DNA from 4 places in the Nonomuraea sp. NPDC050691 genome. Region 4 is predicted to be linked to each of the others. Evidence: riboswitches for the same ligand, from Rfam matches in the RefSeq annotation. Region 4 holds a riboswitch; each other region holds the start of a gene.
What was found. Region 4 has a riboswitch for cyclic di-AMP ahead of AB0H81_RS11070 (hypothetical protein). Riboswitches for the same ligand answer to the same signal wherever they lie in the genome.
Positions count from the first base shown of each region.

Region 1 (7,675 bases), on a different contig from region 4:
CTGCTTCAGGTGGTCCTCGGCGTAGGTCTGGGAGGTGACGCACTGGTCGACCGACGCGCCCGCCTGGCGGGCCGCCCTGGCCAGCTCCTCCAGCGTGAAGCCGGAGGCCGTGCCGTGGGGGGCGGGCTGCATGCCGTACAGCTCGTCGCGGAAGGCCAGCCAGTTGTCCTCGGGGACGCAGCGGGCCGCGGCGGCGGCGCGGACGGAGTTGGAGCGCATCGGCTCGTCCTGGAAGATCGTGACCGGGTGGAAGACGACCTTGACCTTGCCCTCCGCGGCCAGGCGGCGGATCGTGGCGTCCACCCGCGTGTGCAGCTCCTTGCAGACCGGGCAGTCGAAGTCCTCGTACAGGTCCAGCACCGGCGCGCCGGCACCGGTGTCGGCGAGCACCATGCTGCCGTCGGGCTGCCGCAGCAGCCGCACGCCTCGCGACGGCCCGTCGCCGCCCACGGTCTGCAACACCACGAGCGCGGCCAGCACCGCCAAGGCGGCCAGCACGGCCGCCACCCTCTTCGTCATTCGCCCCGTCCCTCGATCCGGTCGCCGCGACCTTATCGGAACCACCTGAGAAAGCCCTGAATCGGGCACCACGGGGCACTCCATGGCGGTGCGGCCCCCCGGAGGGCGGGCCGCGTTCGCGCCGGCGCGGCTAGAGGACCTTGTGGATCCAGCCGCGCGGGTCGGGGCGGGAGCCGTACTGGATGCCGAGCAGTTCCTCGCGCACCCGCATGGTGACCGGGCCCGGCGTGCCGTCGGCGACCGTCCAGGACCGGTCGGCGCCCTTGACCGAGCCGACCGGGGTGACCACGGCGGCCGTGCCGCAGGCGAAGACCTCGGTGATCTCGCCCGACTCGCAGCCGTCCGCCCACTCCTCGACGCTCACCAGGCGCTCCTCGGTCTCCAGGCCGAGGTCTCCGGCCAGCGCGAGGATCGAGTCGCGGGTGATGCCCGGCAGAAGTGTGCCGGTCAGGGCGGGGGTGACGAGCTTGCCGCCGATGACGAAGAACAGGTTCATCCCGCCCATCTCCTCGACGTACGCGTGCTGGGCCGCGTCGAGCCACACCACCTGGTCGCAGCCGTTCTCGACGGCCTGGCGCTGGGCGACGAAGGCGGCGGCGTAGTTGCCGCCGCACTTGGCGAAGCCCGTGCCGCCGGGCGCGGCGCGGGTGTACTCGGTGGACAGCCACACCGAGACGGGCTTGACGCCACCGGTGAAGTACGAGGCCGCCGGCGAGGCGATCACCATGTACGTGTAGGTGCGCGACGGGTAGTTCACGCCCAGCCCCACCTGCGTGGCGATCATGAACGGCCGCAGGTAGAGGCTGTGCCCCTCGGTGGTGGGCACCCAGTCGCGGTCGGCCTGGACGAGGTGCTCCAGCGACTCGACGAACACCTCCTCGGGCAGCTCCGGCATCGCCATGCGCGCCGCCGACTGGTTGAAGCGGGCGGCGTTGGCGTACGGGCGGAACGTGACGACCGAGCCGTTGATCTGCCGGTACGCCTTCAGCCCCTCGAACAGCTCCTGCGCGTAGTGGAAGACCGCCGTGGCGGGGTCGAGGGTGAGCGGCTCGTACGGCTTGAGCCGCGCGTCGTGCCAGCCCTGACCCTCGGTGTAGTCGATGGAGACCAGGTGGTCGGTGAAGGTCTGGCCGAAGCCGGGATTCGCCAGTACCTGCTCGCGCTCCGCCGCGGTGCGCGCATGGTCGGACAGCTGCACGTCGAAGCTGAGCTTCGGAGCGATGGTCATGACGATGGTCCTTCTCTCTACGACTGGGCGATGCCGGCGGCACTGCGCGACGGCAGTCCGTACTTCCTATTGTCTCGCTATTTGGGATGGCAAGGGGGCAGCAGGGTGGTTATGCCGCTGAACATGCGAAAAGCGCCTGGCGGGTCCCGTTCGGACCGCCAGGCGCTGGTGGAGCTAGGGCGGCCCTAGCTCGATACTCGCGCGGTGATGTCGTCACCGATCTCGTGGGTCGTCCGGCTCGCCCAGCCGCTCAGGCGCTCGACGATGTCCTCGGCGACGGCCTGCTCGATCTTGGCGGCCTCGGCGTGCCGGCCGAGGTGGTCGAGGAGCATGGCGGTGGACAGGATCGTGGCGGTCGGGTCGGCCTTGCCCTGGCCCGCGATGTCGGGCGCGCTGCCGTGGACGGGCTCGAACATGCTGGGCGCGGTGCGGTCGGGGTTGATGTTGCCGCTCGCGGCCAGGCCGATGCCGCCCGCGATGGCCGCGCCGAGGTCGGTGATGATGTCACCGAAGAGGTTGTCGGTGACGATCACGTCGAAGCGCTCGGGCTGGCTGACGAAGTACATCGACGCCGCGTCGATGTGCGCGTAGTCGGTGGTGACCTCGGGGAACTCCTCGGCCACCCGGTTGACCGTGCGCTGCCAGAGGTCTCCGGCGTAGGTCAGCACGTTGGTCTTGTGGATGAGGGTGAGCTTCTTGCGCGGCCTTGACTGGGCCTTGGCGAAGGCGTAACGCACCACGCGCTCGACGCCGTGGGCGGTGTTGAGCGACTCCTGCGTGGCGATCTCGTGCGGGGTGCCGCCGCGCATGACGCCGCCTGTGCCCGCGTAGAGGCCCTCGGTGCCCTCGCGGATCACGATCATGTCGATGTCCTCGGGGCGGGTGTCGGCCAGCGGCGTCGCGACGCCCGGGTAGAGCTTGACCGGGCGCAGGTTGACGTAGTGGTCGAAGGTGAAGCGCAGGCGCAGCAGCAGGTCGCGCTCCAGGATGCCCGGCGGGACGCTGGGGTCGCCGACCGCGCCGAGCAGGATCGCGTCGTAGCCGCGCAGCTCCTCCAGGACGGAGTCGGGCAGGGTCTCGCCGGTGCGGTGGTAGCGGGCGGCGCCGAGATCGTAGTGGGTGGCCTCGATCTTCGTGCCGACGGCTTCGAGCACCTTGAGCGCCTCTGCCACGACCTCGGTGCCGATGCCGTCACCGGGGATCACTGCCAGGCGAATGTCGCGCGAATCCATGGCCGGTACCTTACCGGGTCGTCTCGGCTGACGAACACACCATCTCACCCAACGGACATCCGTTTTGAGGGGGATTGCGTCTTTTTGACCGTTTCGTTAGAGTCCTCGAGCCGAATCCGCGCAGCAGCTGCGTGGAGCCGGGGACCCATTCCCCTTTTGGGGCGAATCGGCATGTCACCTGCCGTAGGGCCACTTCCAGGCCCGAGCCCGTCAGCTAACCCGGTAGGCCGTATGGAAGGACCTTCGTGTCTCGCTTCGCCATGCTCGCCGCCGTCGCCACCGCCGGGATCGCCGTCGCCGCCCCGGCCGGAGTCTCCCTCGCCTCCTCCACGCGACACAGCGCCCCCCAGCCCCCCGTCACTGGAACGTTCCAGAACTCCTCCTCCTCGATTCCGGGAAGCTCGCAGGAGGAGACCGCCACCGCCCGCCTCACCTCGCCGATCGTCACACTGACCGGGGCGGACGTCGCAGCCGCCCGCGAGAAGAAGACCCCGCTCCCCGCCTGGAAAAAGGCACTCAGGTACGCCCTCGACAAGCGCGGCACCCCGTACGTCTGGGGCGGCGCCTCCCGCAAGGGCTACGACTGCTCCGGCCTGATGCTGCGCGCCTACCAGCACGCCGGCATCCAGCTCCCCCGCACCGCGGCGCAGCAGTACAACGCGTTCTCCCGGAAGATCTCCTGGAAGAACCTCAAGCCCGGTGACCTCGTCTTCTTCCACGGCCTCGGCCACGTCGGGATGATCTCCAAGCGTGGCTACATGGTCCACTCCCCGCGCACGGGTGACGTGGTCAAGGTGGAGAAGCTGTCGTCCTGGCGCCGTGCCTCCTTCGTCGGCGCCGTCCGCCCCGACCGGAAGGGCGTCAAGGCCTGGGCCGCCAGGAAGGCCGCGAGCCAGGCTCCCGCCCCGGCCATGCCCACGGCCACGATCCTCTGACCGCCGCTCCGGTGGGCCGGTCGCCTCTCGGACCCGCCCGGCCCACCGGCGCCCTCTCTCCCGGCGCCGTCTGACCCACCGGCCCTCTCTTCCGGCACCGCGTGATCCCACCGCGCTCTCTCACGGCGCCGCGTGAGCTCACCGGCCCGCGCTCACGGCGCCGCGGACGTAGCGTGATCCGTATGGCTGCCGAGAAGGTGCATCTGAGCGAGGAGAAGGCGACCCTCCTCGCCACCCTGTACGGCAGGGCGCTGGACGCCCGCTCGCCCCGGCCGATCCTCGGCGACACCATGGCCGCCGAGACCGTCTCCAGGATCGACCACGACTTCCGCCGGGTCGGCGTGGGCCCGCGCACGGCCGTGTCCATCGCCCTGCGGGCTCGCCTGATCGACGACTGGGCGCGCGAGTTCCTCGCCGCGACGCCCGAGGCCACCGTGCTGCACCTCGGGTGCGGCCTCGACACCCGCGTCCACCGGCTCGGGCCGCCCGCGGGCGTGCGGTGGTACGACGTCGACTATCCCGACGTCGTCGAGCTGCGCCGGCGGCTCTACCCCGAGCCGCCCGGCTGCACGACGATCGGCACGTCCGTGACCGACCTCGCCTGGCTGGAGCGGGTCCCGCGCGACCGTCCGGTGCTGGTCGTGGCCGAGGGGCTGGTCTACTACCTCGGCCGGGAGGAGGGCCGCGCGCTCGTGCGGGCCGTCGCCGAGGGCTTCCCCTCCGGCCAGCTGATCTTCGACGCCCTCAACCGTGGCGGTATCAGGCTCCAGGTGATCAACCGGCCGGTGCGGAAGGCCGGCGCGACGATGCACTGGGGCATCGAGGGGCCCGGGGACCTGCTGTCGATCAGTCCCCGGCTCCGATGCGTGACCGCGCTCAGCGCGTTCGACATGGAGGGCTTCGCCGAGCTGTCACTGTCGCACCGGCTGTCGGTGGCGCTGGCCAGGGTGTCGCGCACCCTGCGGACCATGGCCGTCTTCTACCGGCTGGCCTTCTGACGGGTCAGTTGAGGTCGGCGGCCTGCGGGGCGCCGCCGTTGTCGCGGCGGTCCAGCGCGGTCTGCAGGGCCTCGGTCGCCTCGTCGTCGCGCTCTTCGGCGCCGTTCCAGGCGTACATCTCATACATGTGGTTCATCTCATTTCGCGGGGCGTCGTACGGACGGAAGTCGGACCCCGGTCGCGAACCCGACCGGGCCTGTGGCGCGCGGTCCGGATCACGGACCGGGCGATGGGACTGACGGCCGACGCGACGCCACGCACCGCGGCGGGTCGCCGGCCTGCCCTAACAGGCCCCGCCGCGGCAGGTAATGAGTACGAGAACCTGGCGCATTGACAGCCAATGTACCTTCCAGTCACCGGGCTGTCTCCTTGGACGTCCTAATATCTCGCATCGTGAGACGAAAAACGGCCGCCGCTGGACACTTGAGGTCCGGCGGCGGCCGTCGGGATCGTGCGGGACGTCAGCCGTCGAGGTCGACCGAGCGGCCGCTGTCGGCGCCGATCTCGGCGATGATCTGCTCGACCACGTCGGCCGGGATGGCCGAGTCGACGGTCAGCGCGATGAGCGCCTTGCCGCCCTTGACGTCCCGGGCCACCTGCATCGAGGCGATGTTGATGCCGTGCTCGCCGAGGAGGCGGCCGACGACGCCGACGACGCCGGGCCGGTCGGTGTAGGTGAAGAACGACAGGTGCTCGGTCGGCTCGATCTCCATCTCGTAGCCGTTGACCTCGACGATCTTCGTGATCTGCCGCGGGCCGGACAGCGTGCCGGACACGGAGACCTGCCGGCCGTCGGCCAGCACGCCGCGCACGGTCACCACGTTGCGCCAGTCAGGGCTGTCGGCGCTGGTCACCAGCTCGACCGTGATGCCGCGGTCCTTGGCCAGCAGCGGCGCGTTGACGTACGTCACGGAGTCCTCGACCACGTCGGTGAAGACGCCCTTGAGCGCGGCCAGCTCCAGCACCCGCACGTCCTGGGCGGCGATCTCGCCGCGCACCTCGACGTCGAGCTTGGTGGCCACCTCGCCGGCCAGCGCGGTGAAGACCCGGCCGAGCTTCTCGGCGAGCGGCAGGCCCGGCTTGACCTCCTCGGCGACCGCGCCGCCCTGGACGTTGACCGCGTCGGGCACGAACTCGCCCGCCAGCGCCAGCTTCACGCTGCGCGCCACCTGGGTGCCCGCCTTCTCCTGGGCCTCGTGCGTGGAGGCGCCGAGGTGCGGCGTCACGACGACCTGGTCCAGCTCGAACAGGGGGCTGTCGGTGCACGGCTCCTTGGCGAAGACGTCGAGGCCGGCGCCCGCGACGCGCCCCTCCTTGATCGCGGAGTACAGCGCCGCCTCGTCGACGATGCCGCCGCGGGCCACGTTGACGATCCGCACCGACGGCTTGACCTCGTGCAGCTCCTTGTCGCCGATGAGGCCGAGGGTCTCCTTGGACTTGGGCAGGTGCACCGTGATGAAGTCGGCCTGCTTGATGACCTCGTCCAGGCTGACCAGCTTGACGCCCATCTGCGCGGCGCGGGCCGGCGGCAGGTACGGGTCGTAGGCGATCAGCTCGACGCCGAACGGCTGGAGCCGCTGCGCCACGAGCTGGCCGATCTTGCCGAGGCCGAGGATGCCGACGACCTTCTCGTCGAGCTCGACGCCGGTGTACTTGGACCGCTTCCACTCGCCGTTCTTCAGCGCGGCGTGGGCCTGGGCCGTGTTGCGGGCACTGGCCAGGATGAGGGCGACGGTCTGCTCGGCGGCGCTGGTGATGTTGGAGGTCGGCGCGTTGACGACCATCACGCCGGCCTTGGTGGCCGCCTCGACGTCGACGTTGTCGAGGCCCACTCCGGCGCGGGCCACCACGCGCAGCTTGGGCGCGGCGGCGATCGCCTCGGCGTCCACCTGCGTGGCGGAGCGGACGATCAGCGCGTCCACGTCCGCGAGCGCGGGCAGCAGCTGCGAGCGGTCGGCGCCGTCGGTGTGACGGACCTCGAAATCAGCGCCGAGCACGGCGAGGCCGGCCTCGGACAACTCCTCTGCGACCAGGACGACGGGCTTTGTCACGGGTGGATCCTTACGGCGAGCGGCGGGCTGGAGGGGCACGTCGGCGAGCCCCTCGGAGTCCCACAGAGTCTATCCGCGCTTGTGAACGCGTTCACGAGGGACCCGGAATATGAGACGGACGCCGCCCTACCCGCCCACCGCCAAGGTCATCCACCTCGCGTCCATCTTTGTCTTGCTCGGGGGATTTCTTCGCCATTAGCCTGATAAGCCGTGGCCCACTACCTATGGTTCGTCATATGAGCATCGGGAATCCTGCGCTTGCCGACGTGCTCGCCCAGCACGGTGCCCCGCACCGACTGCTCGCGTCCCTGGCCGACGGCGGAGTACTGGTGGCCGTGCGACCCGACCGGTCCGTCGTCCTGGGCACCACGCAGGCCGGCGACCGGGTCCTGCTCGGCTACACCGGGCCGGGCACCTACGCCAGGCACCGCGGCGCCCATTCCCTGTCGGCCTGTGACGCCGACACCATTCTCGACATCCAGCGCGTCACGGGCGTGCGTGAGATCGTCATCGACGCGGCCGGCCCCGCCGCGGCCGCCGTGCCGATCGACGACCTGCAACGGTTCCTGACCTCGACGCGCAGCGGGCCGACGCCCGTCCTGTCGGGCGCCGCCCCCGCCGCCTACGCGACCGGCGCCATGGCCACGGTGTCGCGCGGGGCTCCCGCGCTCGCCCAGGTGGCCCCGCCCACCCCGGAGTCGCCGCCGATGCC
Region 1 covers NZ_JBFAIA010000022.1:10,214-17,888, reverse strand. The annotation lists gene AB0H81_RS12385 (thioredoxin domain-containing protein) at 1-519, opposite strand, end outside; gene AB0H81_RS12380 (branched-chain amino acid aminotransferase) at 650-1,747, opposite strand; gene AB0H81_RS12375 (3-isopropylmalate dehydrogenase) at 1,933-2,979, opposite strand; cyclic di-AMP (ydaO/yuaA leader) riboswitch at 3,078-3,223, shown strand; gene AB0H81_RS12370 (C40 family peptidase) at 3,225-3,914, shown strand; gene AB0H81_RS12365 (class I SAM-dependent methyltransferase) at 4,097-4,912, shown strand; gene AB0H81_RS12360 (hypothetical protein) at 4,917-5,048, opposite strand; gene serA (phosphoglycerate dehydrogenase) at 5,374-6,963, opposite strand; gene AB0H81_RS12350 (hypothetical protein) at 7,200-7,675, shown strand, end outside.
Region 1: it holds a riboswitch for cyclic di-AMP, as region 4 does, so the genes downstream of both, AB0H81_RS12370 (C40 family peptidase) here and AB0H81_RS11070 (hypothetical protein) in region 4, are expected to answer to the same signal.

Region 2 (7,675 bases), on a different contig from region 4:
TCGGCGCAGCCCGGCCAGGCGGGCGCGTAGACCGCCACGCCGGGGGTGCGCGCGGCCAGGCCGTGGACGAAGGACTGGATGCCGCCCGGCCGTGGCGGGAAATCGTTGGTGACGATGACGACGCGGGCGGTCACGGCGCCGGGACGCCGTTCAGCCGCGCCCAGGCCCGGGCCAGGGCGATCCGCTCGGGCGTCGACGGATGAGACGCATAAAGCGCATATTCCACGGCATCAGGCGACAAGTCGGAAATATTGGTGATTGCCAATCGTTTTTGCATGGCCACGAAGGTGGCCGGGTCTTTCGTCAGATCGAGGGCGTGGACGTCGGCGCGGGCCTCGACGTGGCGGCTGACGAGGTTCTGGGCCGGGCCGGACAGCACGGTGGCCAGGGACATGAGTCCGACCAGCACGCCCACGGCCCTCGGGTCGGCCGCCGAGGCGACTCCGGTGCGCCGCCGTACCAACTGGAAGGCCAGGAACAGCAGCGCAGTGCCGGCGGCGGCGCCCAGCGCGCCGACGAGGGTGCCGTCCAGCACGTCGCCGTTCTTCGCGTGGCCGAGCTCGTGCGCGACCACCAGCTCCACCTGCGGGCTCGGCCCGCGCAGCAGCGTGTCGTAGACGACGATCCGGCGGGTGGCGCCGAAGCCGGAGACGTACGCGTTCAGCGCGGTGGTGCGGCGGGAGGCGTCGGCGACGAGCACGTCCTCGACCGGCACGCCGTCACGCGCGGCCATGTCCAGCAGGCTCGTGCGCAGCGGGCCCTGCGGCATGGGGCGGAAGTCGTTGAACAGCGGCTCGACCACCACGGGATAGACGAACGACAGCGCCACGGTCAGCGCGAACGCGCCGGCGGCGGCGGGGATCCACCACCGCCGCACCTTCCGGGCCAGGCCGACCACGGCGACCATCGCGACCGACAGCACGGCGGCGTTGACCCCGATGCCCTTGATCCGGTCGGCCGACCAGGCCGCCCAGTCCTGGGTGGACAGGCCGTACGCGCGCAGCACCGTCTCGGCCCACATGCCGAGCGGCCAGCGCACCGCCTCGACCAGCGCGGTGAGGAGCAGCACGCCGAGGACGACACGCACCCACCAGGGGCCGCGAAGGCGGCCGAGCAGCCGGGCGCCGAACGGGGTGAGGACGAGCAGTCCCGCGAAGAGCAGGCTCAGGCCCAGCGACAGGTAGCCGGGGGCGGTGGTGGCGGCGTCGAACGCGGCGGCGCGGGCGATCTGGGCGGGGGTGAAGTCGCGGGCGGGGTCGGGGGCGACGTACGGCGCGGAAGGGGGCAGCGCCCGCCAGGGCGTGGTGACGATCACGACGGCCACGGTGGCGAGGCCGAGCACGGCGCACACCACCCCGGCCTGCCGCCACCCGGCCGCGGCCTGACCGCTTCCCGTGCCCGTCCCGGGCATGTCGGGCCCCGGCTCCCCGTCCCGGGGCGAACCAGGCACGCCAGGCACCGATCCGCCACCCCCGGACGCACCAGAGACGCCCCTCACCGATTCCCCGCTGCCCCCGGAGGCATCAGAGACGCCGGGCACCGATCCCCCGCCCACGGACGAGCCGGGCACGTTCGCCTGCGGCTCGTCCGGGCCGGACGCGTCCGCCGGGGGGAACGTGTCCCCCACCTGCCCGTCCTTCGTCACGTGTCCCCCTACGCCAGCTTCTCACGCACGTACGCGCGCCAGCCCGCCGTCAGCCTCGCGGCGGGGAGCCCGGCGGCGGCGAGCGCGCGGTCGGCGCCCCGCGTCCTTGCATCACGGTAGAGCCTCACCAGCGTCCGCTCTCCGCGCCACTCGGCGACGAACCGGCACGCGAGCCACGCCTCCTGATAGACCGCCGCCAGCCTGGACGAGCCGGGCGCGAAGTCGGCAGCCCCTGGTAGATGTCCAGGCGTCCTCCCGGCCCGCACCTCAGCGGCCAGCTCGGCGGCGGCCACCGGCACGGCCAGGCCGGCGTCGCGGTAGGCGACGTAGTCGGCGAACCCCTCGTACAGCCAGGGTGGCAGCCCGCCGGTGCCGGCGGCGACGTGGGTGAGCTCGTGGGCCAGCACGACGTCCCGGCCGACGGCGGTGAGCCGGCCGAACGCCTCGGGCACGACGACGACCCGCCCTCCGTCGGCCATGGCGGCCAGCCCTTCGACGCCCGTGACGCCGGCCAGCCGCGCGGCCTCGGCCGAGGAGGCGGGCACGAGCACGAGGGGCCGCACGGGGGCCTGGAGAACGGCGGAGACACGCGCGCCGGCGGTGTCGGCGCGGTGAGCCAGGTCCCGGAGAAGCGCCGCGTCGGCCCGGTGCCCCAGCACGAGGGACCGCGCGCCCGACACGGCCTGAGTCTCCCCCGGCCACGGTTCGGCCTCCATGCCGGCGCCGGAGTGGCCGGGTGTCGTGACCTTCGTGTCGGAGCGCCGTGGTGGGCCGTACTGGGCGTCCTGGAGCTCGGTGCCGGTAGGGCGGGGAGTGGACGCGGCGGCGAGCGCGAGCAGGGGCGCAACCCCCGCCAGCACGGCACGACGGCTCACCCGGGCGGACACGCTGTCCGATCGTACCGGGCCGTCCGCCCGCCGCCCCCCGCTTCCCCACTTCCGCGCTTCCGCCGCCCCAGGCTCCCGCCCTTCCGCCCTTCCGCCCTTCCGCCCTTCCGCCCTTCCGCGATGCGACGCGGTGCGGTGCGGTGCGGTGCGACGCGACGCGACGCGACGATGCCCCGTGATCCCCGTTCGCGCCCCGCTCTTCACCGACAGGTCCCTGGTCATGTCCCGCGATGCGCGCGTGAACGCACGAAGACCCCGTCCCCAACCCGGGACGGGGTCTTCGTGAGTGCTTACAGACCCGGACGTACCGCACCCACGAACGACGACTTGCGCCATCCGCTGAGCTTCTCGATGCGTACCGTCAGGCCTGTGCGCGGCGAATGGACCATCTTGCCGTGGCCGATGTACATGCCCACGTGGCCGAGTCCCCGGAAGAACATCAGGTCGCCTGGCTGGAGGTTCTTCCAGGAGACCTTCTTCTTGATGCGCGCGTACTGGCTGTTCGTCACGCGGGGGATGCTCACGCCGGCCTTCTTCCAGGCGTACTGGACGAGGCCGGAGCAGTCGAAGGCGCCAGGGCCGGTGCCGCCGTAGCGGTACGGGTCACCGATCTGGGCCTTCGCCACGGCGACGGCCGTGTGGGCCTTCGCCTGCTGCCGGGCGGCTTTCGACGCCTTCGCCGTCTTACGGGTGGCCTGCTTCACGGACGCGGCGGCCGTGCCCGCCGAAACCGTGGAAACGCCGGCCGTTGTGCTCGTCGTCCCTTGTGCCTGGGCAGCCGGGGCATGGAGGACCAGACCTCCGGCCGTCACGGTCATGGTGAGTGCGACACCACTCAGGGCGATACGGGACAGACGGGGGTTGTGCGAGGAGGTAGACAGGATTTCTCCTTGGATCTTCCACGAACGCCTACCGGGTTAGCTGACGGATTCGGGCCTGGAAGTCGCCCTACGGCGCGCTCGCGCGCCGATTCACCCCTGATCCCGGGTTCGGGATCGCTGGGTCCCCGGCTCCGTGCCTCCTGGCTGCACGGACTCGGCAGGACACCGCCGACACAAGTACGGATGTTTACGGCGGTGACCGCTGGATCTCTATCTCGTCCACATCGGGAGGACCGATGTTGGCTCGCGACGCCATGGCTTGTTCGCCGCGACGCCAGAAGTTACGCGGACAAGTCATGGAACGGCAAAGCCACCGTCAAGCTGTAAAGATCGCCATAAGGTGTCAGTAAGACGATGAAGCCCTGCTTGCCACCATGATTCGTTACGTAAATGTGACTCTGCTCACACTTGACGAACCACTGGCCTGTCAGGACGCTTTCGTCGCATTTGTCAGGTTTGTACCGGGCGACTCGCCAGGCCACGTGACCATGAAAGGCGACAGATCGTTTCGGTTCTTTACTCCCGTACCGGCACGGAATAGCGGCAGGCTTGCTAAACTGCCCCGCCACGCGCAGCGAAAGGGGGCTCCCAGCCGCAGCCGGAAGCCCCCGGAATCGAGAACGAGGCGGTCCTCAGGGACGGATGGCGCCCACGATGCTGCCGCCGTACGAGGAGAGCGTGACGACCTTGACCACGTCGCCCGTCTGCGGCGCGTGAACGATCTGGCCGTTGCCCGCGTAGATGCTGACGTGGCCCAGACCATTGCTGAAGATGAGGTCACCTGGCTGGAGCTCGTTCAGCGAGACCTTGCGCGAGGTGCCCCACGCCCACTGCTGCCAGGTCGTCCGCGGCAGGGAGACGCCGGCCGCGCGCCAGGCGGCCTGGGTGAGGCCCGAGCAGTCCCAGCCGCCGGGGCCGGTGCCGCCGAACACGTACGGCTTGCCGACCTGCGCGTACGCGAACCTCAGGACGGCCCCCGCGTTGCCCGAGGCCGGGCCGGTGTACTTGATGCCGGTGCTGTTCGGGTTGCCCGCCCGGTAGGCGCCGAGCCGGTCGAGCAGCTTCTTCTGCTGGGCGATGAGCTTGAGGACCTCGGCGCGTTCCTTCTTCACCGCGTCGCGCACGTCGTCGGCGGCGGCCAGGGCCGTCTCGGCCTTGTCGCGCTCGGTCTTGAGGCCGCGGTTCTCCCGGTCGAAGGCGGCGAGCTTCTCCGCGCGTTCCTTGGACACCTGGTCGGCCAGGGTGAGGCTGCCGAGGACGGCCGTGGGGTCGTCAGAGGTGATCACGCCGGGCACGGCGGCGGCGTCGCCGCCGTACTTGTAGTCGTTGACGGCCATGGAGATGACCTGCTGGCGCAGGTCGGCCACGGTGGCGAGCTTGCGCTGGTAGCTCGCGTTGAGCTCGTCGTAGGTGGCCTGGGCCTTCTTGTGCTTCTCGGTCGCCGCGTTGTAGCGGTCGACGACCTTGTCGGCCTTGTCGTTGAGCTTGGCGAGCTTGGCCTTCGCCTGCTTGATCGTCGGCTTCGGCGCGGCCTGGGCTCCGCCTGTCGGCGCGATCATCAACCCGACCGCGAGACCCACGACCATCGGCACTCGGCCCAACCTCACAGCGTCGCCTCCCAGGGAACACACCTGGGGCGAAATAGTACAGAAGTTGCGAGGGTGATCTCACCTAAACGCCAGATTCCGTTTACCGTCGCTTTAAGCGCGGCCCGACGGGCGCGGGCTGCCTTACGCGCGGCCCAGCCTGCGCAGCAGCAGTCCTGATGGTACGGGGCGGGCGCCCATTCTGCGGACGGATTCGGCGACCTCGCGGTCGGAGGACACCACGGCGATGGCCCGCCCGGGCGGCTCGGCGCGGACGAGCTGGCGGATGAGGTCGTCGGCGATCTCCCCCGGCGCGCTGAACAGCACGCGCACCCCGCGCGGGGCCACCACCTGGACCGGCGCGTTCAGCTCGGCCCCGTCGAACACCACCGTCACCTCGACGCGGGTCTGCGCGACGAGCCCGCCGAGCCCGGTCATGAGGCGGTTGCGCTGGTCGGCCAGCGTGAGCGTGCCGTAGCCGGCCTTGGTCACGTTGTAGCCGTCGATGATCAGGTGCACCTGGGGCAGCGCGAGGAGCTGGTCGAGCAGCTGCGGATCGTCGTCGGCCAGCGCGCGGGCGGGCACGCCGCGCACGCTCGGACGTTCGCCGGTGACGGCCGCGACCGAGTCGGCGGGCCGGCTGATCATGGTGGGCAGGGCCAGCTCGCGGCGCAGCCCGGCGGAGGCGTCCTGGAGGGCGTCGAGCAGGACGCGGACGCGGGCGTCCTCGATGCTGCGGCCCTCGCGGGCGGCCCGGCGCGAGGCTTCGAGCTGTTTCTCGGCGTCGGCCAGCCGCTCGCGCAGCCGCCGCAGCTCGGCCTCGCCGGCGCTGCCCGCCACCGAGGCCGCCGAGCGCGCCTCCTCGGCGGCCTGCGTCATCTCCTCGGCGTGCCGCTGCGCCGCCCTGGCCCGCTCGCGCGCCTCGTGAAGGCGGCGGCGCAGGTCGGAGTTCTCCGTACGGGCGGCCTTGAGCTGCTCGCGCAGCCGGTCGGTCTCCTCCTTGGCGGCGCTCTTCTGGGCGGCGAGCTGCTCACGCAGGCGCGTCACGACCTCTTCGCGCTCGGACCCCTCGGCCGCCACGGCGGAGCGTTCGAGGTCGGCGCGGGCCGCCTCCACCATGTCGGCCCAGCCGGGCGGACGGGTGAGGTAGGCCGCGGCGGCCACGAGCACGGGGTCGGCGGCGGGAGGCACGTGGCCGTCCACCAGGGAGGCGACCAGCTCGGGCCAGCCTGCCGCGACCGACTCGGCCACCAGCTCGCGGAACTCCTTGTCGCTCTCCAGCTGCGCGGCGATGGGAGCGCTGCCGAGCCGGGCGCGCTTACGCGGGTCGAACTTGGCGATGCCCCGCAACGGAGGTGGGACGGACACAGCCGGGAGCGAGCCGAGGACCTGGGCTGCCAGGTCGACGACATTCAGCCGCACCGGCTCGGGAAGCGGGCGAGACAGGCCTTCACCCGCTGAGCTCATCCCACTGTCCCTTCGTGACATGCCCTTTCAGACAAGGGTACGGCTGCCCCGTACCTGACCGTAACGCTCGCCCCACGTAGACAAGCGCTTGCTAGGGGTATACCACTGGTGCGGGACCCGAACCGACCGAGGAGACCGCCGTGGCCGAGGAGATGCGGACGTCGACCCGTGACCTGCGCGCCCTCCACGACCGGGTGGCGGCCTGGCTGGCCTGCCGCACCGGCGGCCCGGTGGAGGTGTCGGAGCTGTCGCGGCCCTCGGCGAACGGCATGTCCAGCGAGACGCTGTTCTTCACCGCCTCCTGGGCGGGACGGCGGGTGCGCTGCGTGGCACGCCTCGCCCCGGCGGCCGAGGCGGTGCCCGTCTTCCCCCGTTACGACCTGGAGGCCCAGTTCGAGGTCATGCGGCTGGCCAGGGAGCGGGCGGGGGTCCCGGCTCCGCGGGCGCTGTGGTTCGAGCCGGACCCGGGGCCGCTGGGCACGCCGTTCTTCGTCATGGAACGCGAGGACGGGGACGTGCCGCCGGACGTCATGCCGTACACGTTCGAGGGCTGGCTGCTCGACGCGCCGCCCGAGCGACGGCGGGAGCTCCAGGACGCGAGCGTGGGGCTCCTGGCCGCGCTGCACGACGCGCCGTTCACGAGGGAGGAGCTGTCGGTCCTCTCGCGACCCGGCCCGCAGCCGTCGCACGACGGGAACGGCGGACCGCGGGCGCACCCGTCCTACGGCGGGGGCGGCGGGCTGCGGGCGCACGTGGACGCGCAGCACGCCTACTACGCGTGGGCGCACGGGGACCGCCCGATCCCGCTGCTGGAGCGCGCCTTCGGCTGGCTGGAGGCGCACTGGCCGGACGATCCCGGACCTGACGTCCTGACCTGGGGCGACGCCCGCATCGGGAACGTGATGTACCGGGACTTCCGGCCGGTCGCGGTGCTGGACTGGGAGATGGCCGCCGTGGGACCGCGCGAGCTGGACCTGGCCTGGATGATCTTCCTGCACCGGTTCTTCCAGGACCTCACGGAGGCCATGGGCCTGCCGGGGCTGCCGGACTTCATGCGCCGGGACGACGTGTGCCGGACGTACCAGGACCTCACGGGTCATCCGCCCGCGAACCTGGATTTCCACCTGACGTACGCCGCGCTCCGGCACGGCGTGATCATGGCCAGGGTGTGGCGACGGCGGATCCACTTCGGCGAACAGGCCATGCCGG
Region 2 covers NZ_JBFAIA010000206.1:46-7,720, forward strand. The annotation lists partial or broken gene AB0H81_RS39320 (alpha-(1-2)-phosphatidylinositol mannosyltransferase) at 1-134, opposite strand, end outside; gene AB0H81_RS39325 (M48 family metallopeptidase) at 131-1,450, opposite strand; gene AB0H81_RS39330 (hypothetical protein) at 1,654-2,532, opposite strand; gene AB0H81_RS39335 (C40 family peptidase) at 2,823-3,236, opposite strand; cyclic di-AMP (ydaO/yuaA leader) riboswitch at 3,424-3,583, opposite strand; gene AB0H81_RS39340 (NlpC/P60 family protein) at 4,046-4,999, opposite strand; gene AB0H81_RS39345 (NYN domain-containing protein) at 5,144-6,466, opposite strand; gene AB0H81_RS39350 (phosphotransferase family protein) at 6,607-7,675, shown strand, end outside.
Region 2: it holds a riboswitch for cyclic di-AMP, as region 4 does, so the genes downstream of both, AB0H81_RS39335 (C40 family peptidase) here and AB0H81_RS11070 (hypothetical protein) in region 4, are expected to answer to the same signal.

Region 3 (7,675 bases), on a different contig from region 4:
GGCCGCGTCCCCGATCGCCTTCCCGGCCGCGGACACGGGCACGGTGGCGTCCCCGGCCGGGGACGAGGTGCCGTCCGGGCTGGTGGACCCCCGGGTGCGGGCGCGGATCCAGGCGCACATGAGCCGCGGCTCCGGCGTCCTGCGGGAGCGCGAGTCCCTGGCGGTCACGGCCGGGGCGCTGCGCGACGCCCGCTGGACCCCGGTCCAGGTGCTGCCCTGCACCGAGTCCTGGGAGGCGACGAACCTGCTCACGGTCGCGACCGTGCTCACCGCCGCGGCCGCCGCCCGGCTGGAGACACGTGGATCCCACTGGCGCGAGGACTTCCCCGAGCGCGACGACGACGAATGGCTGGGCCACCTGGACGTGACCCTGACCGAGGAGGGCCTGAGGATGACCTACATCCCGCACGCCGGCGGGCTGCCGCCGCGCCTGGCGCAGGAGCTGGCCGCCGCCGGGCTCGACCCCGACGAGGTGGACGCGCTGGTCGGCCGGGCGCTCGCCGAGGACCTCCAGGAGGCCGGCGACGTGACGAGCCTGGCCACCATCCCGGCGGACGCCGGTGCCGTCGCCGACGTGGTGGCCCGCGCCGACGGCGTCGTGGCCGGCCTGGCCGCCGCCGAGGCCGTGTTCGCCCGGCTGGGCGCCACCCGTACGGAACGTCGGGCCAAGGACGGCGAGCGGGTGCGGCGGGGCGACGTGCTGATGACCGTGGAGGGCCCGGCGCGGGGCCTGCTGACGGCCGAGCGCACCGCGCTGAACCTGCTCACCCACCTGTCCGGGATCGCCACGCTCACCGCCCGGTGGGTCGAGGCGGTCAGCGGCACCCGGGCGCGCGTGCGCGACAGCCGCAAGACGCTGCCGGGCCTGCGGGCGCTGGAGAAGTACGCGGTGCGCTGCGGCGGAGGCGTCAACCACCGGATGTCCCTGTCGGACGCGGCCCTGATCAAGGACAACCACGTGGTGGCCGCGGGTGGCGTGGCCGAGGCGTTCCGCGCGGTCCGCGAGCGGTACCCGGACCTGCCGATCGAGGTGGAGGTGGACCGCCTGGACCAGATCGAGCCCGTGCTCCGGGAGGGCGCCCAGGAGATCCTGCTCGACAACTTCAGTGTCGAAAAGATCGCCAAAGCCGTACAAATAGTTCAAAATCAGACGAGCGCGAATCCGACGGGAGAGAGCACGCAGGTGAAGCTGGAAGCGAGCGGCGGCCTGACGTTGGAATCGGCGCGGCATGTGGCCGAAACTGGCGTGGACTACCTTGCGGTGGGAGCGCTCACCCATTCGGCGCCGGCCCTGGACATCGCACTGGACCTACGGGGGTAAACGGATGCTGCTCACGATCGACGTCGGCAACACGCACACGGTGCTCGGTCTGTTCGAGGGTGAGGACGTGATCGAGCACTGGCGGCTCGCCACCGACGCGCGCCGCACCGCCGACGAGATCGCGGTCGTCCTGCAGGGGCTGCTCGCCCAGTCGCCCCTGCTCAAGGGCGCCGACATCAGCGGCATCGCGATCTGCTCCACGGTCCCCAGCGTGCTCAACGAGATGCGCGAGATGTGCCGGCGCTACTACGGCGACGTGACGGCCGTGATCGTGGAGCCGGGGGTGCGCACGGGCGTGCCGGTGCGCATGGACAACCCCAAGGAGGTCGGCAGCGACCGCATCGTCAACGCGCTCGCAGCCATCGACCAGTACGGCGGCCCGTGCATCATCGTCGACTTCGGCACCGCGACCTCGTTCGACGCGGTGTCGGCCAAGGGTGAGTACGTCGGGGCCGTCACCGCGCCCGGCATCGAGATCTCCGTCGACGCGCTGGCGGCGGCCGGCGCCCAGCTCCACAAGGTCGAGCTGGTCCGCCCCCGCTCGGTCATCGCCAAGAACACCGTCGAGGCGCTCCAGGCGGGCATCATCTACGGCTTCGCGGGCCAGGTCGACGGCATCGTCGAGCGGATGGTGGCCGAGCTGGCCGACGACCCCGACGACGTGACCGTGGTCGCCACCGGCGGGCACGCGGCGCTCGTGGTCAGCGAGTCGCGCTCCATCGACGTGCACGAGCCGTGGCTGACGCTCATCGGCCTGCGGCTCATCTACAACCGCAACACCGCCTGACCCCAGGCCGCGGCCTCTGACGCGAACAAGCGGCCCCCCGCTCGGGAAGGGGGCCGCTTGAGCAGGTGAGCGCCGGCGCGGGCTACTCGTTCTCGGCGGTGTAGATGTACTCCCAGCGGCTGCACTTGGTCGGGTACGAGCGGTGCTGGTCGACCTGGCAGACCTTCACCCGCACGCCGGAGGAGTCCTCCGTGTGGAAGCCGAACCGCTTGAAGCCGGGGAAGCCGCAGTACTTCTTGCTGTAGACCGGCGACCAGTCGTGGTCGAAGTCGCTGGACTCGAACTTCACGTACGCGCACTTGCCGCCCTCGTCGTAGTCGCGGTCGTCCAGGTCGAAGAGCCGGCCCCTGACGTCGACGGTGTTGGACTCCTGGTCCTCGTCCCACTCGACGTTGATCCAGCCGTCGGCCTTGGCGAGGTGGTTGCGCGAGAACACCGGGCCCCAGGAGTCGCGGTCGTAGTGCGCCGAGGAGGCGGTGGTGGCGCTCGCCGCCGTCGGCAGCGACAGCGCGAGGGCGGTGGTCGCCGCGACAGCCAGGACGCCGGTCGCGATCTGCTTGATCATGATGTCTCCCTGAGCTCTCTCTCCCCGGGCCGGCTCCTTGCCAGGTCCCCCCTGAGCTCTTGGGTCATGGGTAACGCGGAGGTCTTGCAGAGGCGTTGCAGTGGAACTGCAACGAACCGACGAGCCCTTGCAGTTCGCCATATCCCCTACTCTTTGATGCTGTGAGCGACGAACTTCCCGAGCAGATGCGCATCCGGAGGGAGAAGCTCGACCGCCTTCGCAGCGAAGGCGTCGACCCCTACCCGGTGAGCTTCCCGCGCACGGCGACCAACGCCGAGGTCAGGGCAAGACACGAGGGCCTGGAGCCCGACACCGCGACCGGTGAGCAGGTCGCGGTCGCGGGCCGCGTCATGCTCAACCGGATCGGCGGGAAACTCTGCTTCGCCACGCTCCGCGACGGCTCCGGCGACCTCCAGGTGATGATCTCCCTGGACCGCGTCGGCGAGGAGTCGCTGGCCGGCTGGAAGCGCGACGTCGACCTGGGCGACCACGTGGGCGTCATCGGCGAGGTGATCACCTCCCGCCGCGGCGAGCTGTCGATCATGGTCGAGAGCTGGCAGATCACCTCCAAGTGCCTGCGCCCGCTGCCGGAGAAGCACATCGGCCTCACCGACCCGGAGGCGCGGGTCCGCCAGCGCTACGTCGACCTCATCGTCAACGACGAGGCGCGCGAGATGGCCCGCATCCGCAGCGCCACCGTGCGCGCGGTGCGCGACTTCTGGCACGAGGAGGGCTACCTCGAGGTCGAGACGCCCATGCTCCAGCCGATCCACGGCGGTGCGACGGCCCGGCCGTTCAAGACCCACATCAACGCCTACGACATGGAGCTCTACCTCCGCATCGCGATCGAGCTCTACCTCAAGCGGCTCGTCGTCGGCGGCATCGAGAAGGTCTTCGAGGTCAACCGCAACTTCCGCAACGAGGGCGCCGACTCGACGCACAACCCCGAGTTCACCATGCTCGAGGCGTACGGCACCTACCTCGACTACAACGACATGGCCGACCTGACCCAGCGGATGTACCAGAAGGCCGTGGTCGCGGCGCTGGGCACCTCGGTGGTCGTGCACGACGGCGTCGAGATCGACCTCGGCATCCCCGAGTGGCCCCGCATCACCCTGTACGGCGCCGTGTCGGAGGCGGTGGGTGAGGAGATCACCACCGAGACGCCGATCGAGCGCCTGCGCGAGCTGGCCGGCAAGCACGACGTCCCCTGCGACGCCAAGTGGGGGCCGGGCAAGCTGGTCCAGGAGCTGTTCGAGGCGCTGGTGGAGCACACCCTCATCCAGCCGACGTTCGTCATGGACTACCCGCTGGAGACCTCGCCGCTGACCCGTCAGCACCGCGACAACCCGCTGCTGACCGAGAAGTGGGACCTCATCGGGTTCGGCACCGAGCTGGGCACCGCCTACTCCGAGCTCATCGACCCGATCGAGCAGCGCCGCCGCCTGGTCGAGCAGTCGCTGCTGGCCGCGGGCGGCGACCCGGAGGCCATGCAGGTCGACGAGGACTTCCTGCAGGCCCTGGAGTACGCGATGCCGCCGACCGGCGGCATGGGGGCCGGCATCGACCGGATGATCATGGCCTTCACCGGCAAGAACATCCGCGAGACCATCCTCTTCCCGCTGGTCAAGCCCACCCGCTGACGGCTCCCCGTCATCCCGCCGCCCGGGGCGGCGGGATGACGCGCCGGACGGCCGTGTCGAAGCGGCGGCGGAAAGGCGGCCGGAGTACGGGTCGCGCGCAATTGCGGGATCGTGCCGGACGAAATGCGGCGCACGGCGACCGCGTCAGGAACCGTTGTGAGGGCCTGTAAGGGCCGCTGTGATCGCACAGCCCGCCCCCAAGTGCCGACATCCGCCGAGTCCCCCACATACGACGGATCAAGTCAATGGCAGCCGTCAAGTGCCACGGTTATCGCGCTTGACGGCCTTTCCCGTATGCGTTTACCGTCTGCGGAGCGAACAGCTTTGCACGGGCCGACGACGACTCCGGACTGCTGTTGGGGGGAGGGCTCCCGATGGATGTGCTCACCGATCAGGTTGAGCTTAGCCACGCCGATCTAGCCTTGCTGGCGGAGCTTGCCAAGGGAGTCACCGTCGATCGGGTGGGCAGGCGCCTCGACATCAGCGGGCGCACCGTACGCCGCCGGCTGCGCGGCATCTGCGACCGCATCGGGGTCGCCACGGCCATCGAGGCCGTGGCGTGGGCCGCCCGCCGCCAGCTCATCTGACCGCCCTGCGCCTCGCGCTCAGTTGGCGACGCGGACGGCGCCCACGAACGGCCGGTTGGCCAGCGACGCCACCCTGACGACGTCGCCCGTGCGCGGCGCGTGGACCATCATGTTGCCGCCGATGTAGATGCCGACGTGGTGCAGGTCGCTGTAGAAGAAGACCAGGTCGCCGGGCCGCAGCTCCTCCCTGGAGATGTGCCGGCCGGCGGTCCACTGGCTGCCGGTGTAGTGGGGCAGCGAGATGCCGACCCGCTGGTAGGCGGCCATGACCAGGCCCGAGCAGTCGTACGAGCCCGGCCCCTCGGCGCCCCACACGTACGGCTTGAGCTGCTGCGTGAGGGCCCACCTGGCCGCCTCGGCGGCCTTGCCCGCGCCCGCGATCGGCAGGGCGACGCGCTGGGCGCGCGTGCCGGGACGGCCCGCCTCGCCGATCGCCCGCCTGAACAGGTTGCTCTCCACCTTGGCCACCAGCTTGACGATCTTGTCCCGCTTGGTGTCGAGGTCGTCGACGAGCTTCTCGACCTCGTCGATGTGGGCCTTGGCCTCGTCCTTGGCCTGCCTGGCCTGCTCCATGGCCTTGACGACCTGGTTGACCTCCTGGCCCGCCTCCTGCTCCAGCGCGTAGCTGGTGGCGGCCCGGTCGAGGAAGCCGTCGGGGTCCTCGGCGCCCAGCATGGTGAAGGCGTGGCCGAGGCCGCCCGTCATGTACTCCTGCTGAGCCAGCTGCCGGGTCCTGGCGCGCTTGGCGGAGAGGTCGGCCTCACTGGTGGCCAGCACCTTCTTGGCCTGCTCGGCCGACTTGCGGGCGCTCTTCAGCTTCTCGCGCTGGCCGTTGTACTGCTCGCTGAGGGTCTCGATCTGGGTGTGCATCGCTTCGACCCGCTTGGACAGCTCCTCCAGGGAGGGCTCGGGGTCGGCGGTGGCGGCTCCGGACGGGATCACGAAGCTGAGCGCCACCACGGCGGCGCTCAGGACGGCGAAACGGCGCAGGAGCGCCTGTTTCGGGGGGCGGGCATGCCGGCCCGCCCTCGTCCTTCCGCGACCGCGCGTACGCTTCACCGACCAGCTCCTCTCATCGACGCCTACCGGGTTAGCTGACGGGTTCGGGCCGGAGCAGCCCTACCGAGCGTGTGCTCGGATTCACCCCATGTGGTGGCATTCGTGAGCTCGCCACCGGCGGGTCCCCGGTTCCCCGTACGGGGATTGGGCGCGTCCCACGCGGGGGTCGCGCGGGTGACATCGTCGCTGGACATTAGTGCACCTCGGGTTCCTGCTCAACCAGAACTGCCAAGTCTGTAGAGGTATCGCTACCGAAGGGTCACTAGGTGACAAGGGGTCCCCTGCTGCCTGTCCGACTTTATGTCTACTTTGCCATGGGTTGGGACGCGCGTTGCCTGGACGGAAGAGGCTGGAGTGACATGTCGGATGCCGGAGGCGGAGAGGATTTTGGTACGAGCCGTAATGGGATCTGTACTCTGGATGCCCATGGAACAGGTCGCCGAAGTCACCGTGTCTGACACCGACATCGTGGTGCGTCGCGCCCGCACGTCGGATGTCAGGACGATCAGGCGCCTGGTCGACACCTATGCCGGTGCCGGTCCACGTCTCCTGGAGAAGGCCACCGTCACCCTGTACGAGGACGTGCAGGAGTTCTGGGTCGCCGAGCGAGGCGGCGCCGTCGTCGGCTGCGGCGCCCTCCACGTGCTCTGGGAGGACCTGGCCGAGATCAGGACGGTCGCCGTGGACCCCGCCTTCCGTGGGCTGGGCATCGGCCACCGGATCGTCTCCGCGCTGATCCGCACCGCGAGGGAGCTCGGGCTCAGCCGGGTGTTCTGCCTGACCTTCGAGGTCGACTTCTTCGCCCGTCACGGGTTCCGGCGGATCCAGGGCACCCCGGTCTCCCCGGAGGTCTACGCCGAGCTTCTGGCCTCGTACGACGAGGGCGTGGCGGAGTTCCTCGACCTCGAGCACGTCAAGCCCAACACCCTGGGCAACACCCGCATGCTGCTCCATCTGACATCCGGTGACGCCGACCTTGACCAACGAGAAAGGTGATTGTTGATACCTATGTCGATACGTTGGGCAGCACAGGCATGTGTCCTGACATGTGCTACATGCACTCTCGAAGCGAGGTGACACGGTGAGCACCGGACAGCCGCCGTATCCACAGGACGAATCCGGCGAGCACGCTGCCGGGACTCCCCAGTACGGACAACCCCCGAACCGCCCCCACGGTGAGGCCGATCCCGACGCGACGGTCGTGGGCTACCGCGCCGAGGACTACGGTCAGCCGGGCTACGGCCAGCCGCAGTACGGGCAGCAGCCCGGCTACGGTCAGCAGGGCCAGTCGCAGCCCGGCTACGGCCAGCAGCCCCAGCAGGGCTACGGTCAGGGCCAGCAGCAGTACGGCCAGCAGGGCTACGGTCAGCAGGGCCAGCCGCAGTACGAGCAGCAGGGCTACGGCCAGCAGGGCCAGTCGCAGCCCGGCTACGGCCAGCCCCAGCAGGGCTACGGCCAGGGCCAGCAGCAGTACGGGCAGCAGCAGCAGTACGGGCAGCCCGGCGGCCAGCAGCAGTACGGGCAGAACGCCGCGTACGGCCAGCAGCCGCCCTCCCAGCCCGACTACGGCCGGCAGCCGCCCTCCCAGCCGGAGTACGGCCAGCAGGGCTACGGCCAGCAGCCCCCCTCGGGCCAGCAGTACGGCCAGCAGCCTCCCTCAGGCCAGCAGTACGGCCAGCCCGGCTACGCGCCCCCGCCCCAGCAGGGCTACGG
Region 3 covers NZ_JBFAIA010000005.1:54,393-62,067, forward strand. The annotation lists gene AB0H81_RS03500 (L-aspartate oxidase) at 1-1,321, shown strand, start outside; gene AB0H81_RS03505 (type III pantothenate kinase) at 1,326-2,108, shown strand; gene AB0H81_RS03510 (hypothetical protein) at 2,191-2,673, opposite strand; gene lysX (bifunctional lysylphosphatidylglycerol synthetase/lysine--tRNA ligase LysX) at 2,835-4,316, shown strand; gene AB0H81_RS03520 (LuxR C-terminal-related transcriptional regulator) at 4,691-4,903, shown strand; gene AB0H81_RS03525 (NlpC/P60 family protein) at 4,922-5,962, opposite strand; cyclic di-AMP (ydaO/yuaA leader) riboswitch at 5,968-6,123, opposite strand; gene AB0H81_RS03530 (amino-acid N-acetyltransferase) at 6,389-6,958, shown strand; gene AB0H81_RS03535 (RDD family protein) at 7,044-7,675, shown strand, end outside.
Region 3: it holds a riboswitch for cyclic di-AMP, as region 4 does, so the genes downstream of both, AB0H81_RS03525 (NlpC/P60 family protein) here and AB0H81_RS11070 (hypothetical protein) in region 4, are expected to answer to the same signal.

Region 4 (7,675 bases):
GCCAGAGCGGGCGCGGCAGGTCGTGGCCCATGCCGGGGAAGGTCAGCAGCCTGGCCCCGGGGATGGCCTCGGCGGTGGCCAGGCCACCGGCGAGGGGGACGAGCTGGTCGGCCTCGCCGTGGACCACGAGCGCCGGCACGCCGAGCCCGCGCAGTCCCTCGGTACGGTCGCCCGAGGCCATGATGGCGGCGAGCTGGCGCGCGGTGCCCGCCGGGTCGAAGCAGCGGTCGAAGGCGCGACCGGCGACGTCCGCGATGCGCGCCCGGTCCGGCTCGAAGCCGGGTGAGCCGATCACGGCCCAGGCCGCCTGGGACCGCGCGATCGCCTCCTCGCGCCCGGCGGGCGGCGTGGCCAGCAGCACCGCCCTCGCCGCGGGCGTGGGAGGGGCGGCCTGCGGGCCGGGCGTGGACATGATGGAGGTGAGGCTGAGGACCCGGCCGGGATGCCGGATGGCCAGCGCCTGGGCGATCATGCCGCCCATCGAGGCGCCCACCACGTGGGCGGCGGCCCACCCGAGCGCGTCCATCAGCCCCGCCGCGTCGTCGGCCATGTCGTCCAGCAGGTACGGCGGGGCGCCGCCGAGCCGCGGCTGGCCGTACTCGCGCAGGTGCGTGGACAGGCCCGCGTCGCGGTTGTCGAAGCGGACGACGTGGTGCCCCTGCTCGGCGAGGAGGAGGCAGAACGCGTCGTCCCAGTGGATGAGCTGGGCGCCCAGGCCCATGACCAGGAGGAGGGGGCGGGCACCGGGAGTGCCGAAGCTCTCGTAGGCGATCTCGATGCCGTTGACCTTAACGCGCGCGATCACGTCCAACAGAATGACATTCGGACCGCAACGGGGTAAAGGGCCCGGAAAGGCGTCACCCCGCCCCGGAACCGCCGGGGCGGCGGCGGTCCGGAGCGGGGTGACAAGGGGCCTGGATGGAGAGGCAGGCAGGCCCCTTGGGTAGGGCCGGACCGGACGGGGTGGCGTCCGGACCCGGCCGCATGGTCGGGGTGCCGGCCGGCGTGCCGTCTGGGGGGACGGCGGCCGGTCCGGCGGGGGTCAGCTCTTGACGAGCAGCTTGCGCAGGCGGTCGCGGCCGAGGTACGCGCCGCCGCCGACCGCGGCCACGCCCATCAGGGCGAGGCCGGCCGAGGTGCTCAGGCCCTGGTCGCCGGAGCCGGCGTCGCCGGCCTCGGCGGTCTTGACGGTCTCGGCGGTGGTGCCGCGGGAGGTGTGCTCGGAGGCGGTCACCACACCGGCGTCGTCCTTGCCGGCCTTGTCGCTCTTGTCGCTCTTGTTGTTCTTGGAGACGGAGGCCGCCTCACCGGCGGAGCCGGCGCCGGACTCCTCCGGAGCGGTGGACTTGTCCTCGGCGAGCAGCGGCGGCTTGGCCGGGTTGGCGTCGACGCGGCGCCAGGCGCCGGAGGCGAAGGAGACGGGGAGGTTCTTCTTGCCCGGGCCGCTGCCCCACTTGGTGATGACGTAGCTCACCTTGATGTGGCCCTGGCCGCCGACGCCGTCCACGCCGAGCGTCTCGGAGTTGAAGCGGCCGCCGGTGAGCTGGGCGAAGGTCTTGGCGTCGAGGTCGAGCATGACGCCGCTGCTGGAGGGCACACCCGGGCCACGGTCGCCGACGAAGAACGGGGCCTTCTTGCCCTTGTAGACGACGTAGCCCTCGGTCATGAGGGGCCAGCTCGGGCTGGCGGCCAGGCCCTTCTGCATGGGCTTGCCGCTGGCCGGCAGGCCGGTGTCGCCGGCGCGGCCGGAGGAGTCGTCCCAGAAGTAGGACGCCGTGGTGGCGCCCTTGAGGAGGACCTTCTGGTCGTCGTCGGTGTCGGCGTGCGCCGCGGTGCCGGCGCCGATGGTGAGTGCGCCGAGTACGGCCGCCGTCAGAAGGCTGAAAGAACGCATGCCAAGTCGTGCGGACATGTGTTGGAAGAGTCCTTTGCGTGGGGTACAGGAGGGCGCGCTCGCTCAGATGGGGGCGTAGCCGGGCAGAAGTGCCAACGGGCGCTACGCGGGAGCGCGAGGGAAGGTAAATCAGGGGGAAGGGGGGATGCCGCTCAGGCGGCCGGTGTCACTGCCCCGTCCGGGGGTACGCGGTAGCGCATCGAAGTCTTGTCCTCTCCATCTCGCCTACCGGGTTAGCTGACGGGTTCGGGCGTGGAGATGCCCTACCGGCCCGGGTCGGGCCGGATTCACCCCAGAGGTTGGTTCCCCGGTTCCCGCGGGAGCGGGATTCGGCGCCGGTCAGCCGCCGCTTCCTGGCGAAGGGCTAGGTCACTGGCCGGTAACAGGTTCGACTCTAGCGAGCGAACCGGACAATAGCAAAGGAAACCCCATAAATCGGGTGAAGATCTACCTTTCAGGCAAAGAAATGGAGGGGTACGGCATGCCGTACCCCTCCAGAAAACCAGCTTTCAGCGCGTGCTCAGGACGCGTGTCCGCCCAGGACGCGTCGACCTCCGGACACGTGCCTGCTCAGGACGCGCGCCGCCCGCTCAGGACGCGTCAGCCTCCACTCTTGCGGCGGAAGGAGCGCTTGCTGGCGGCCGGCCCGTGAGCACCGTGGATCTTGGAAGCGTCGCCGCCCTTGCCACCAGCGCCCGAATCGGCCTGCCGGGCACGCTTGCGCTCCAAGGCCTCCCGGAACTTGCGCTTCAACTCGTCCTCGGGAGTTTCGCTGGCTTCCGGCTCCGGTGTTTCCGTCATGAGGACCTCCTGGTGTTGGGGACGTTCAAAGCTTCGCACGCCCGTACCCGCCGTGCGAAACCGGCCGACCGCGTCAGCGCCGGACGGGTCAGCCGTTCAGCAGCCTGAGCTCCTCGGAGGTCAGCACAAGATCGGCCGCCGCCACCGAGTCGAGGATGCTCTCCGGCCGGCTCGCCCCGGGGATGGGGATCACGACCGGGCCGCGGGCCAGCTCCCAGGCCAGGCAGACCCGCTGCGGCGACACCCCGCGGCCCTCGGCCACCTTGGCGAACGCCTCGTACTCGCCGCCGAGCCGCCCCGCCGCGCTGATCCCGCCCAGCGGCGACCACGGCAGGAACGCCACTCCCAGCTCCTCGCACACGTCCACCTCCGGCTCGGAGGAGCGGAAGGCGGGCGAGTACTGGTTCTGCACGCTCGCCAGCCGGCCGCCCAGGATGTCGTAGGCCGTCCTGATCTGGCTGGGGTCGGCGTTGGAGATCCCGGCCATCCGGATCTTGCCGGCGTCGAGCAGGTCGCGCAGCGCGCCGATCGTCTCCGCGTACGGCACGGACGGATCGGGCCGGTGGTGCTGGTAGAGCCCGATCGCCTCCACACCCAGGGCCTTGAGGGACCGCTCGCACGCCTCGACCAGGTACGACGGCCGGCCGTCGACGGCCCAGCCGCCCCCGGGAACGCGGGTGTGGCCGCCCTTGGTCGCCACCAGCACCGCGTCCCGGTCGCCGCCCCAGCTCGCCAGCGCCTTGGCGACCAGCCGCTCGTTGTGCCCGACCTGGTCGTGGGCGGGGGTGTAGGCGTCGGCCGTGTCGATCAGCGTCACGCCGGCGTCCAGGGCCGCGTGGATCGTCCGGATCGACTGATCCTCGTCGGGCATGTGTCCCGCCACCGACATGGGCATCGCGCCGAGACCGATGGAACTGACGGTGGTCTGTCCGAGTGGTCGCGTGTTCATGTCCACATCCTCCTCTCGTGCCGATCGAAAGAGGAAGGCGCCCTTACCGGTGCGGGTCGCGCCGGCCGCGCCGACCGTAAAGTGGAGCCGTACCGGAGGGGCACGAGGGAACGGAAACGAGGTCGGGAACGCCGTGCGGGGCTGGCTGATCGGGCTCGCCGTCACCGTCGTGTGCGTGGCGGCCACCTGGGGCGTGCTCTTCCTCCTGGCGAGGCGACTGCCGCCCGGCCCGATGCGGGATCTGGCCGCCTTCATCCCCGACTGCCTGACCACCATCCGCAGGCTCCGCCGCCACCCCGCCGTGCCGCGCCGCGCCAGGGTCGCCATCATGATCGCAGGCGTGTGGGTGGCCAGCCCGATCGACCTGATCCCGGAGTTCCTGCCCGTCATCGGCCCGCTCGACGACATCGTGGTGGTCGCCCTGGCGCTGCGGTACGCGGCCCGGCAGGTCCCGCGCGAGGTCCTGCTGGAGGCCTGGCCGGGCGAGCCACGCCTGCTCCTCCGCCTGCTCGGCGACCCCCGCCCCCGCTGAGTGCGCCCGCACCCCCGCTTGTGGGAGTCAGTCCTGAGAAGGGGAAGGAACCTACGCGTCCAGCCTCAGCCGCAGCAGGCAGAACTCGTTGCCCTCCGGGTCGGCCAGCACGTGCCAGGACTCCTCGCCGGTCTGCCCCACGTCCGCCCGCCGGGCTCCCGCAGCCAGCAGCCTCTCCAGCTCGGCCTCCTGGTCGCGGTCGGTCGCGTTCACGTCGATGTGCAGCCGGAGCTTGCCGCCCTTCGGATCCTCGGACGGGTTCAACACGAGGGTCGGCTGGAGCCCGCCGAACCCCGTCTTCTCCGGCCCGATCTCCACGCTCCCGTCGTCGTCCCGGTTGAGCACCACGTATCCCAGCACCTCACACCAGAACGCCGCCAGGCTCTCCGGATCGCGGCAATCCAGCACCAACTCACTGATACGACACGCCATGTGCCCTCCCGTACCCCTTCCCTCACAGAGAAACCCGCGCCACAGCGGCCGGTACGCGGACGAACCATCCGAGACCACACTTACCCGGGTGAGTCGTCGATCAGCTGAGGACCACCCGGCTGACCTGGCACTCTGGGCCGCGTCATGGCGGATCACAGGGCGGCGCTCGCGGCGTACGAACGGGCCTCGGCGCTGGCCGCCGGCCACCACGCGGACCTCGACCCGGCGGCGCGGCTCATGCACGCCCACGCCTGGGTCGGCGGCGGCGCCCCCGCCTTCGCGGACGCCCTCTCCCGCCACCGCGCCGCCCTGCAATCCTCGCTCGCGCACGCGCTGCACGCCCTCGCCCTCCTCGTCGTACGGCACGGCGGACCGGCCCCGGCGGTGCCCGCGCTGACCACGTCGGTGACGACCCTGGCCCCCGTCCCGGGCCGCTTCCAGGGCATCGACCCGAACGCCATGACCGCCCTGGTGACGTCCCTGGGCCAGGTCGCGCACACGCTGCCCGTCGCGGGGGCACGCCTGGCCGCCGAGCTGTCCGGTCACGGCCTGTCCCCCGAGCCCGGCCACGCGCTCGGCCGCATCGCCACCTGGACCTCCGCCCAGAGCGACGACCTGCGACGCCGGCTGCACCGCATCCGCGAGACCGTGCCGGGCCTCTCCCCGCCGCCGGGGTTCGCCGCGTCTCTGCCTTCGGGGCTCGCCGCGTACGGCCTGTTCGGCGCCCACGCCACGGACCCGGTCGGAGCGGAGCGCCTGCTGGCACGCGTCGGCGCCGGCGACGAGGAGGCGGTGACACGCCTGCTGTCCGTCCAGGAGGGCGCCACCGACGCGGGCCTCGCGGCCCGGGTCGCCGCGTGGTGGGCGACGCTCTCGGCGGCGGCGCGGGAACGGCTCGTGACGTTGCCGCGGTTCGGGCTGCTGAACGGCCTGCCGGCGAGCGTCCGCGACCGGGCGAACCGCCACTGGCTGGCGGAACAGAGGACCCGGCTGGAACGGGACCTGGAGACGGCCACGACGGACCTCGGCCGCCTGGCGGACCCGGGGCTGCTGGGCGGCTGGGAACGCATCGCCGCCCGGCTACGCCGCCTCGACCTCATCGAGGCGGAACTCCACCCGGCACCGGGGCATCCTGCGCCGCTGTTGCTGGCGTTCGACGTGACGGGGCAGGGGCGGCTCGTCGTCTCATGGGGGGATCCGGACAGGGCGGACATCACGGTCACGTCTGTGTCGGGGCTCACGTCGGGGCTGGACGCGGCGCACGGGGATCTGGAGCGGTCACGGGCGTTGTGGCAGCAAGCCTCGTATTACAGCGGGATCCAAAGCATTGCTTCCATCACGTGGCTGGGCTACGACGCCCCCCAGCTCGATCCGGGACTTATGGATCCGGCCAAATCCGTCGCCTTCGCCTCGGCCGCAGCCGAAGGCGGTAAGGCGCTCGCCTCCTTCAATGACGGTCTTCACGCTGCCCACAACCCGTCGAGCACAGCCCGCACTGTCGTCATCGGTCACAGCTACGGGTCGCTGACCACCGGTCGCGCCGCCGTTTTGCGTCCTGGGCGCTTCGCCGACGACGTCATTCTCATCGGCAGTCCTGGAGTCGGAGTCGATCACGCTCGTCAACTCGGCGTCAGAGCGGAGCACGTCTGGGTGGGCGAGGCCGGCAACGACCCGGTCGCGGCTCTCGGCCGCTTCGGCTCAGATCCAGGTGACGCCTCATTCGGAGGACGTCACATGCCTGTGGGGAGAGACGTCTTCACGTCGGCGCACAGCAGCTACTGGCAGCCTTACTCGGTCTCGCTCCAAAACATGGGACGAATCATCAACGGCCAGTACGACAAGATCGTGCACCCCCCGCCTCTCAATACGCAGCCGCAACTGCTCATGCCCGAACTGGGCGACTCAACCGAGAGGTGACCCTGTGCTTCGCTTTGCCCTCACCTTGCTGGCACTCTCGCTCTCGGGATGCACTGTGAACCAACCCGCGCTCAATCAGACTCAAGCAGTCGCCCGCGTCGAGCAGCTCATCCGTGACACAGCAGACGCTCTTGCCATCCGACCACGATTGGAACTGATCGAGAGCTCGGTCGCACCACACACCTGCCTCAACGACGATCTGCCTGACGACATGGTGGTCATCGGCCGGGCCTACTGGCTGCGTAACGTGCCCAAGAGCGAGAACATGGCGATCTCACGGCAGGTTCGGGCCCACTGGGAGGCTGCAGGTCATCGCATCGTCGCCGCCGGGCGTGCCGGGAACCCTGACCTGAGCGGCGAGTCTCGGCCGGACGGCTTCACCCTCACCCTCACCTGGGCGGACGGCGACAACCTCTACCTCGGAGCGGCTTCCCCCTGCGTCTGGCCTGACGGGCATCCGTCGGAATGACCCTCAACACAGAAGACCCCAGGCCGTCTCCCGACGGCCTGGGGTCTTGTAGCGGTGCGCCGCCAGGGACTCGAACCCCGGACCCGCTGATTAAGAGTCAGCTGCTCTAACCAACTGAGCTAGCGGCGCGTTGCTGAGAGGAATATACCGGCACTCGGCATCCTGGTCGAATCGGCCGGAGCCCGGCACCCCGAACCCCCTCAGAACACCCCAGACTAGAATAAGGTTCGGCTGTGACGACAGGAGCCTTCATGTTCGACTCCCCCGCCCAGGCCGGCGAGCGGCTGGCCTCCGCCGGATACCTCTCCGACGACGCCATCTCCACCTCCGTCTTCCTGGCCGCCGCGCTCGGCAGGCCGTTGCTGGTCGAGGGGCCCGCCGGGGTGGGCAAGACGCAGCTGGCCAAGGCCGTGGCGCGGGCGAGCGGGTCCCAGCTGATCCGGCTCCAGTGTTACGAGGGCCTGGACGAGGCGCGGGCGCTGTACGAGTGGAACTACAAGAAGCAGCTCCTCCGCATCCAGGCCACCAGCACGGACGAGGACATCTTCACCGAGGAATTCCTGCTCGAACGGCCGCTTCTGAAGGCCATCCGGGCCGACGTCCCGACCGTGCTGCTGGTGGACGAGACCGACAAGGCCGATGTCGAGGTCGAGGGGCTGCTGCTGGAGCTGCTGTCGGACT
Region 4 covers NZ_JBFAIA010000019.1:22,899-30,573, forward strand. The annotation lists gene AB0H81_RS11065 (alpha/beta hydrolase) at 1-805, opposite strand, end outside; gene AB0H81_RS11070 (hypothetical protein) at 1,043-1,912, opposite strand; cyclic di-AMP (ydaO/yuaA leader) riboswitch at 2,102-2,239, opposite strand; gene AB0H81_RS11075 (DUF5302 domain-containing protein) at 2,495-2,695, opposite strand; gene AB0H81_RS11080 (aldo/keto reductase) at 2,784-3,644, opposite strand; gene AB0H81_RS11085 (DUF1232 domain-containing protein) at 3,778-4,176, shown strand; gene AB0H81_RS11090 (VOC family protein) at 4,228-4,608, opposite strand; gene AB0H81_RS11095 (alpha/beta hydrolase) at 4,753-6,525, shown strand; gene AB0H81_RS11100 (hypothetical protein) at 6,530-6,994, shown strand; tRNA gene AB0H81_RS11105 (tRNA-Lys) at 7,050-7,123, opposite strand; gene AB0H81_RS11110 (MoxR family ATPase) at 7,246-7,675, shown strand, end outside.